Regions from separate parts of the Salimicrobium jeotgali genome, predicted to be linked through region 2. Evidence: riboswitches for the same ligand, from Rfam matches in the RefSeq annotation. Region 2 holds a riboswitch; each other region holds the start of a gene.
The links. Region 2 has a riboswitch for S-adenosylmethionine ahead of AAV35_RS09550 (aminotransferase class I/II-fold pyridoxal phosphate-dependent enzyme). Riboswitches for the same ligand answer to the same signal wherever they lie in the genome.

Region 1: it holds a riboswitch for S-adenosylmethionine, as region 2 does, so the genes downstream of both, AAV35_RS14570 (sodium:solute symporter family transporter) here and AAV35_RS09550 (aminotransferase class I/II-fold pyridoxal phosphate-dependent enzyme) in region 2, are expected to answer to the same signal.
Region 3: it holds a riboswitch for S-adenosylmethionine, as region 2 does, so the genes downstream of both, metX (homoserine O-acetyltransferase MetX) here and AAV35_RS09550 (aminotransferase class I/II-fold pyridoxal phosphate-dependent enzyme) in region 2, are expected to answer to the same signal.

What each region holds. Positions count from the first base shown of each region.
Region 1 is NZ_CP011361.2:2,201,830-2,204,935, reverse strand. It holds gene AAV35_RS11025 (pyridoxamine 5'-phosphate oxidase family protein) at 1-131, shown strand, start outside; gene AAV35_RS11020 (SLC5/6 family protein) at 248-1,321, opposite strand; gene AAV35_RS14570 (sodium:solute symporter family transporter) at 1,343-1,861, opposite strand; SAM riboswitch class I at 1,952-2,059, opposite strand; gene aspA (aspartate ammonia-lyase) at 2,204-3,106, opposite strand, start outside.
Region 2 is NZ_CP011361.2:1,913,812-1,916,917, reverse strand. It holds gene AAV35_RS09555 (ABC transporter permease) at 1-1,179, shown strand, start outside; SAM riboswitch class I at 1,255-1,363, shown strand; gene AAV35_RS09550 (aminotransferase class I/II-fold pyridoxal phosphate-dependent enzyme) at 1,437-2,549, shown strand; gene AAV35_RS09545 (homocysteine S-methyltransferase family protein) at 2,591-3,106, shown strand, end outside.
Region 3 is NZ_CP011361.2:341,843-344,948, forward strand. It holds gene AAV35_RS01765 (polysaccharide deacetylase family protein) at 1-260, shown strand, start outside; gene metX (homoserine O-acetyltransferase MetX) at 356-1,408, opposite strand; SAM riboswitch class I at 1,517-1,627, opposite strand; gene AAV35_RS01775 (DUF2188 domain-containing protein) at 1,783-1,983, shown strand; gene AAV35_RS01780 (ABC transporter substrate-binding protein) at 2,295-3,106, shown strand, end outside.

The sequences.
Region 1 (3,106 bases), 290 kb from region 2:
CTGAATACTGGGAAGCAGGTGTGAACGTCAAAACCGTTAAAGAATTCGTGAAAAAGATGGCCAGCAGCAATTCCATGGACGACAAGAATAAACTGAAAGACACCGTCCATTTCGACGAAAATTCGAACTAGATACGATCATTTTTCTGAAAACAGAGAATCCCCGCCCGGAGCGTTGACTCGGGACGGGGATTTTGTTCGTATCGGAGGATGTTTCTGTTTAGTGACGACGAAGGTCTCAATGATTTTTAAGATACCACTTCCTTCTTAGCAACCATTGTGGCCGATTTCGGTTTAATGAACATGATACTCCCGATGAACACGGCTAATACATTCAGAAATAACGTAAGTCCGATGACTCCGGCGGCGTGAAGCGTCTCGTAAAAATAACCGTTAACTGCCAAAAGGACGACGACTGTTCCGAGTATTATACTGCTTTTTACAGGGCTGGCAGCAGATATTTTCCAGGTGCCGTAACTGAAAACGACAGTGAATACTATCATGGTAAGAATATTGACGCTCATCCCCACCCAGACCGGATGGATATTGAGAAAGAAATCCGACGGGTGCCAGTTGCTCAAATGATACCAGAGCAAGCCTGCTGTGAAGCCTCCGAACAGAGAACCGAGAACAGCTCTTTTTGTAACGAGCGGCCAGAACAGCGCAGCAACTACAGGAGCGAAGGTTGCGGAATTTCTCATCGTCCAGGCGAGTACGTTCCACCAGGCCGACTGTTCCGTACGCAGGAAGCCGAAGACAATCATCAGGCCTGTAAGGAGCAGCAGTGACCATTTCGTATACGTGACCAGCTTTTCGGGAGAAGCGTCAGGGAAGATAGCGCTCCCCACATCTTTTCCGAGACTTGTAGCGCCTGAGAACTGACACGGGGCACCCCACCCGAGAGCACAGGCCCAGATACCGAGGAAGAACATCCCGACCAGCGGAGCGGGGAGGACTCCCATCAGGTACCGGGGCAGTGCTATGAGACCGAGACTTGCATCGGGGACAACCGCAGCCGCCGAGAGTCCGAAGAGGATCCCGAAAAGAATGAAGGGGATGCTCATCACTTCTGCCACAATCAGTCCTTTTTGCCCTTCTTCCGGTGTTCTGCAGGACAGAGCCATCTGGAAAGCAGCCTGAGCTAAAATGACGTTCACAAGAAATGTGGCAAACCATACGAGAATGACCTGAAGACCGGCTCCGTCCCAGTCGAACATCCCGGGCTGTTCGACTGCCAGCTGCTGCAGACCGGAAATGCCGGGTTTAATGAAGAACGCTGCTGCACCGATTATGAACATGAGGGCGAAAATGATAGTGTTCATCGTTTGTGTAAAGGCGACCGCCTACATGCCGCCCGACTGTAAATAGACGAATAAAAGAAGGGCTGTGAACGCCACGGATAAAGACAGAGACACGCCGGTGAAGACGTGGAAGGCAGAAGCGAATGCAATGGCCGTGGCCACCGACCACATCGGGAAAGCGAAGGCCGTAATGGCGCCGGATAAAGCTTTGGCACGTCTGCCGAACTGATCACCGATCAATCCGGTGATGGTGACGATCAATTTCTCCCGGAACGATTTTATAAGCAGAAGGGCGATCAGGAGAACCTGCAGTGTTTCTGCGACCCCGTACCATATAGCTGAGATCCCCGTAAGATACGAAAGCTCCACAATCGATATGTACGTTGAACCCGAAAAAAGACCTGTAATACAGAAAGCGACCGTCCACCACCGGAACGTCCGTCCCCCTATAAAATATTGCTCGCCCCGGCCGGCTTTCCGCTTTGCCACGTTGCCGACGATGATTAACGCGAGCGTATATAACAGCGCCAGTGTAATGACCCATACTCCGTAAGAATTCATTTCCTCTCCTCCTTTACATATCTGTACATACAAAAAGAACCCTTCCACTTTTCCGTAAGAAAAATAGAAGGGTTCTCCTGAACGTCCCTGCTCTTATCTTTCAGACAGATAGTGTCTGCTGGAAGAAGCACCTTGTTCTTTACGAACAGGTTGCCGCGGGATCACAGGACCAGATTCCTCCACCGCTCTTGATAAGATGTGTATGAAATTAACGTTCATTCTACCGGGGGAAGAAAAGGAATGTCAATGATTTTTTAGAAATTTCGAAAAATAGAAAAGACAGGACTGTATTTCGTTCTCAAAAAAAGGGACGCCGAAGGGCGTCCCTTTAAAGCTGCTGTATCAGACTGTCATTTCTTCCTTCAGGTGTGCTCCTGCAATACCCGGGTAGGTCATTTCATAACTGTCGAGAATAATTTCCAGGTCTTCATAATTCAAAACCTCATACTCCATACAGAGGGTACGCACCGTTTTGCCCGTTCTTATGCCTTCCTGGGCGATTTGTGAAGAGCGTTCGTAACCGATGTGCGGGCTTAAAGCCGTAATGATTCCAAGGCTTTTCTCCACGTTCTCCCGGAGTACTTCTTCGTTCGCCTGCAGATCTTTCAGGCACAGATCCGTGAAAACGCCGAACCCGTTGTTCATAACAGTGATGGATTCAAGCAGATTGAAAATCATGACCGGTTCCATGACGTTCAGCTCCAACTGTCCGGCTTCTGAAGCCATGCTCACCGTGTGGTCGTTTCCCATAACTTGAAAAGCGATCTGGTTAATAACTTCCGGCATGACCGGGTTCACTTTCCCGGGCATAATGGACGAGCCCGGCTGTCGGGCCGGGAGAGTGATTTCGCTCAGTCCGGTTCTCGGCCCGGAGGCCATCAGACGAAAATCATTCGCTATTTTGGACATGCTCGTCATAGTGTTTTTCAAAGCGGAAGAAACTTCCGTGTAAGCATCGGTGTTCTGGGTAGTGTCTACCAGGTTCTCTGCTGCCCTGAGCGGAAGTCCGCTGATGTCGGCCAGATACTCCACTACGAGCTTCGTGTATACCGGATCGGCGTTCAGACCGGTACCGACCGCTGTTGCCCCCATGTTGATTTCGAACAGATTATCTTTGGAGCGTCTAATCCGGTTGAGGTCGCGTTCGATCACACGCTGGTAGCTTTTCAGTTCCTGTCCGAGCCGGATCGGAACGGCGTCCTGCAGGTGCGTACGTCCGACTTTGATGATGTGATCGAAATCAGC
Region 2 (3,106 bases):
AGGGAACACACGAAAGAACTGAGCCGGTATACGCGCTATATTTTTAACGGTCATATTGCGGTAGTGATGTTTTTTCTTCTTTCGGCCGGTGCATACTTTTATCAGCAGTGGCTGCAGACCGTTCCTGAAGATTTCCCCGCCGGACTGATTGTAGCTCTGGTTTTCGCCAGCATTACATCCTACAGTCCGGTACGTACAATGATCAAAGAACCGGACCTGGTTTTTCTTCTGCCGGCGGAGTTCGAGTTGAAGGATTATTTCCGTTTCAGTCTTTACTATAGTTATGTGGTGCAGCTTTACGTAATTTTTCTTGCGGGGGCTGCGCTCGGACCTTTGTATTTTACCGTGTATCCTGAACTGGGTACGGATCACTACCTCGCCATCATTCTGCTTATGCTTGTCGTGAAGGCGGGAGTAATGCAGTCCAACTGGTGGATGCTGCAGGAACGTCAGCCTTCTATACGTATCGGCTATCAGGCGGCGGTGTGGATAGTTTCAGCCGCCCTGTTTTACTCTGCGGCCGTTGATGCCCTCTTGTTTGTCGTTCCGGGTCTTGTGCTCTTGAGCGGGCTTGTAGTATATGCCTGGAGAGTATCGAAGCAGAAAGCCGGGCTTGCCTGGGATCTTCTGCTGGAAAAAGACCAGGGACGGATGAGGGTGTTCTACAGGCTGGCTAATATGTTCACAGACGTTCCGCATCTGAAAAGCCGGGTGAAACGAAGGCGTCTTATCGTAAAACTTTTGACCGCCCGCATTCCTTTTTCCGGAGATACAACGTACACTTACCTGTACCGAATTACTTTTGCAAGATCCGGCGATTACAGCGGGATGTACATTCGTCTGGCTGCTATAGGTGCTCTTGCTGTATGGTTCGTTCCTAATATGATGATAAGTGTAATTATCGGTGTCCTGTTTCTTTATTTGAGCGGATTCCAGATGATGACGTTGTGGCAGCATCATCGGACTATCGCCTGGCTGGATATTTATCCGGTCTCCTTTGAACAGAGAAAAGAAGAATTGATACGTTTCCTGAGACAGCTTCTTTTCTTCCAGACACTCATTTTCGTCGTGGTATTTGCTGTGCAGATGATGTGGGCGGGAGCCCTTTTGATGGCGCTCGTAGGTGTTTTGTTCAGTCGGTTATTCACGGAAACCTTTGTAAGGAAACGACTGAATTGAAAAATAATTCAAAAAATATTGACGAATGCTGCGTTCGTCTATATAATTGGTGAAAATCAAATGAATATTAATGGACTCTTATCCAGAGAGGTGGAGGGACTGGCCCTTTGAAACCTCGGCAACCATCGTTTAAAAGCGAACTGGTGCCAATTCCAGCAAAGCCTGTGCTTTGAAAAGATGAGAGGACGATAGTACACAAATGTGTAGAAATCGGCCTCTTTTCAGGAGGTCGATTTTTTTATGGGAGGGATACCACTATGGTACACGAGAGAGCGACAATACTGACGCAGGCCGGAAACAGGACGGACCCCGGTACCGGCGCAGTAAGCACTCCGGTTTATTTTTCCACAAGTTATGCCCATCACGGGCTCGGGGAATCCACCGGTTTTGATTACACAAGGACGGCTAACCCCACGCGCTCTGTTTTGGAGAAAACACTTCAGGAACTCGAAAAGGGAGACGGGGCTTTTGCCTGCAGTTCCGGAATGGCAGCTATCCATACAGTTTTCGGTCTGTTCCGCTCGGGGGAGGAGGTGATCGTTTCACGTGATTTGTACGGCGGGACCTACCGGTTGTTTGAAGAAGTTCTTGCCCGGTACGGGATAACTTTTCGTTATGCAGACCTCACGGATGATGCGGCACTGGAGAGTGAAATGAGGGAAAGGACAAAAGCCGTATTTTTCGAGACTCCGGCCAATCCTTTGATGAAGGAGGTGGACATTTCGAAATGCGCTGCTGTCTGCAGAAAATACGGTGTAAGGCTGATAGTGGATAACACGTTTTATTCACCTCTCCTTCAGAATCCTCTGGAAGAAGGGGCGGACATCGTTATCCACAGCGGTACGAAGTATCTTGGAGGTCATAATGACGTCCTGGCGGGGGCGATCATAACGAAAGGGGAGGAGCTCACCCGCACTGTCCAGAACCTTCATAACGGGATTGGTGCGACACTGTCGGCGATGGATTCCTGGCTTTTACTGAGAGGGATGAAAACGCTCCACATACGTATGAAACAGCACGAGGAGAATGCGGAAACAATTGTTGATTATCTGAAGAGCCGTGAAGAGGTCCGGGAAGTCCTGTATCCGGGACGGGGCGGGATGCTTTCTTTCCGTTTAACAAGAGAAGAACAGGTGCCGGTTTTTCTGAAGACCTTAAATATCATTACGTTTGCTGAAAGTCTTGGAGGGGTGGAGAGTTTCATTACTTATCCTGCAACTCAGACGCATGCGGATATTCCGGAGGAGACGAGGGTGAAATATGGAGTGGATAGTTGTCTTCTCCGCTTCTCCGTAGGCATTGAAGATAAAAATGACCTGATGGATGACCTGGGCGCAGCGCTTTTGGAGTCTGTTCGAAAAAGTGCATAACTGCCCTGATACGCAAACCATTATAAAAAGGAGCGAGGTATATGACTAAAAGAAGTCTTAAGCAGCGGCTGGAAGAAGGTCCGGTGATTGCCGGGGAAGGTTACCTGTTTGAATTGGAGAGGAGAGGATATCTTCAGGCGGGTTCTTTCGTGCCGGAAGTAGCCCTTAAGAATCCGGAAGCTTTGAAACAGACGTACCGGGATTATATGCTTGCAGGTTCCGATGTAGTGTTAGCTTTTACCTACAACGCCCACCGGGAGAAGATGAGAATCATAGGCAAAGAGGAACTGCTTGAACCGCTGAACCGGAACGCAATCCGTCTGGCTAAAGAAGTGGCGCGAGAACATCCGGAGGAAGAAGCGCTCGTGGCCGGGAACATTTCGAATACGAATATCTTTGATCCGGAAAATGAAGACAGTAAAGTTCAAGTCCGGGAAATGTTCCGGGAAATGGTCGGATGGTGTAAAGAAGAAGGGGTGGATTTTGTGAACGGGGAAACGTTCTACTACCACGAAGAAGCTCTTATTGCTCTGGAGGAGATCAGACGGGTTGAACTC
Region 3 (3,106 bases), 1.1 Mb from region 2:
AGGTGCTGGTCTCCGGCGACAGGGTCAGTCCGGAAAAAGCACTCATCAACCGCCCTGACTGGGCCGGGGAGTCCGAGGCGTGGGTGAAGGAACAGCTCGTAAATTCCGCCCGTTCGAACGGGCAGCTTGTCGTAAGCGGATTGAATGAAAATACTCCTGCGCTTTTACGGGAAGTGCTTCTTGAACTGAAGGACTCCGGGAGCCGGGAGAAGGACACAGGCAGGGAAGAGTCCGGAGCAGAACGGCTGGCCGGGATGTAATTTTCTAATAAACAGCACAGACACTTCCGGCGGAGGTAATGTGCTGTTTTTTATTGCGCTCCGGACCTCTTCTGGTAGAGGATCTTCCGCAGCCGCTAAACCAGTAAGTGATATCTGATGAACTCTCCCCACTTATCGAATTCGACAAGGAAGCCGTCGTGCCCGAATTCGGTATCTATATGGAAATGCAGAGCGTGAGGAGCAAGGAGTGAAAACTCTTCCATGGATTCCTTCGGGTATACGAGATCTTTCTCGAAGCTCATCGTATAAACGTCCGCGCTGTACTGTTGGGCCGTCTCCTCAAGGGTGCCTCTGTTCCTTGTGATGTCGTGATGGTTCATGGCATCGAGAAGGTAAAGATAGCTGTTGGCATCAAACCGTTTCTTAATCTTCTTCCCCTGATAATCCAGGTAGGACTGGATATGATAATTCTCTTCGTTCTGCCGGCGGTTGAAGCGCTGGTGGAAGAGGGACCTGCTTCTGTAAGTGACCATCCCCGTCATTCTGGCAAGCTCGAAACCGTCCAGATCCTCATTCGACTGATAATTACCGTTTTTCCACTGCGGGTCACGTTTTATCGCTTCTCCCCCTATATGATTGAATGCTATTCCATAATCGCTGAGGGCCGGAGTGGAAGCGAGAATAAACAGCTTATCCATCGCATCCGGATACATAAGCCCCCATTCATACACCTGCATACCACCGAGTGACCCGCCGAGCACGGCATGTATGTGCGTGAAACCGAGAACTTCCAGAGCCCGTTTCTGAGCCCGTACTATATCTCTGATTGTTATGGAAGGGAAGTCGAGACGATAGACCTCTCCATTTTCGGGGTTTACGCTCGCCGGGCCGGTAGAGCCGTGACAGCCGCCAAGTACGTTGAAGGTGACAGTCTGAAATTCTTCTTCCGGGACTATCCCTTCTTTTCCGAATAGACCTCTCCACCATCCGGGTTCTTCTTCCGTACCAACGGTGTACTGATTGCCTGTGAGAGCGTGACATATAAGGAGCAGGGGCGCATTCTGGTTGCCGGCCTGCTCATAGGCGAGCGTGACTTCCGGCAGCCGTTCACCGGTTTCGCAAATGAACTCCCCGATCGACACTTCTTTATAAACGGTTTCACAAGTTCGGATATGATTGACGGACATCTGTCTTCCCTCCAATGGAATTATATAGGTAATGCGGCCGGGGAGCCCATACATAGAAAAAGCCCCCTTCTGATAAGTTAAGAAGAGGGCTGAATTATATATTGCCTCCTCTTATCTTTCAGATCAGTAAGATCTGTAGGACGTAGCACCTTTTCAAACTGACGTTTGAAGGTTGCCGGGCTTCACAGGGCCTAATCCCTCAGCCGCTCTTAATAAGAGTCGCACGAACTATTCAATTTAAGCTTATTATGAAGTATAACCACCAGAGGAAAGGTATGTCAACTAATTTTCTGACTATTTGAGATATGTTTGAAGGAAAAAGAGGCGGGGTACAATCAAAAGTATCCGATTATTAAAAGAGGAGTGGATTAATTATGGTAAAAGAATATAGCGTAGTACAAAACAAAGACAAAAACGGCTGGTACATTAAAATCGAAGACATCGCTCCGACGGATTTCTTCGAAGATTTTGATTCCGCAGTCAGCAAAGCCGAAGAAATTGCGAAGAAGAACTCTCCGAGTAAAGTTCTGATTCTCGATCAGGACGATAACGTGCAAGAAGAAAGAAGCTTTTAATTTAATTATGCGTAAAGAGCTGAAGGGTACCCCCTTCGGCTTTTTTTGTATGGAAAAAATAATATGATACATATTTTTCAGAATACTTATTGTAATATGTTTGTAATCGTGCTAAGATACAGACAATGAAACTGTGCAAACGAATTCACAGTATCGCTTCTGTCACCTGTCCTTTTCTTTACATAGGAGAAGGAGTAATTTATTGGATATTTTTGCAAACGAATGCACAAACTTTTCCGGCGTCCTTTATTTTTTTGTGTAAGTTGTAAGCGGATTCAAAAAATCAGAAACAGTAAAAGGGAGTGTATGGAATGAAGAAGAAAAAGTTTTATTCAGGGATTGCTACGGCTCTATTGGCTTCAAGTGTGCTGGCGGGCTGTTCGTTCGGCTCAGGTGAAGAATCTTCCGGCGGAAGTAATGACGGTGGAGGAGAAGGCGGCAACGGCGAAGCGGTTACGGTTGACGTTTTTCAATTCAAAGTGGAATTCAAAGATCAGTTTGAAGAACTTGTATCGATGTATGAAGAAGAGAACCCGGACGTCAATATTAACGTCAAAACCGTCGGTGGCGGTAACGATTACGGTGCTTCACTGAAAACTTCCTTCTCCTCCGGCGAAGAGCCTGACGTCTTCAACGTCGGCGGACCGACGGACGTGGACGAGTACGAAGAATATCTGGCCGACGTTTCGGATACGAAAGCTGCCGAAGCGGCTCTTGAGGGGACGTTGAACGGTGTAAGTCGTGACGATCAGGTTCTCGGACTTCCTTATAACCAGGAAGGCTATGGACTTCTTTACAATAAGAAAGTTTTCGAAGAAGCGGGTATTGATGCTTCCTCGATCAAGACGATGGAAGATCTGAAAGGTGCCGTGGAAACCCTGAATTCCAATAAAGAAGAATTGGGAATCAAAGCGCCGTTCGCTTTCCCCGGCAAAGAACAGTGGGTTATGGGTAACCACCTGGCAAACGCCTACCTGGCGGATGAGTTCAATCACGATGTAATGGAAGCATATGAAGCGGAGACTGTGGAATTCGCAATGGGAGATCAGATGAAAGAGTTCACGGATCTTCAGAGTGAAAATTCCATTCAGCCTGTATTGAGTCTCGATTATTCCCAGCAGGT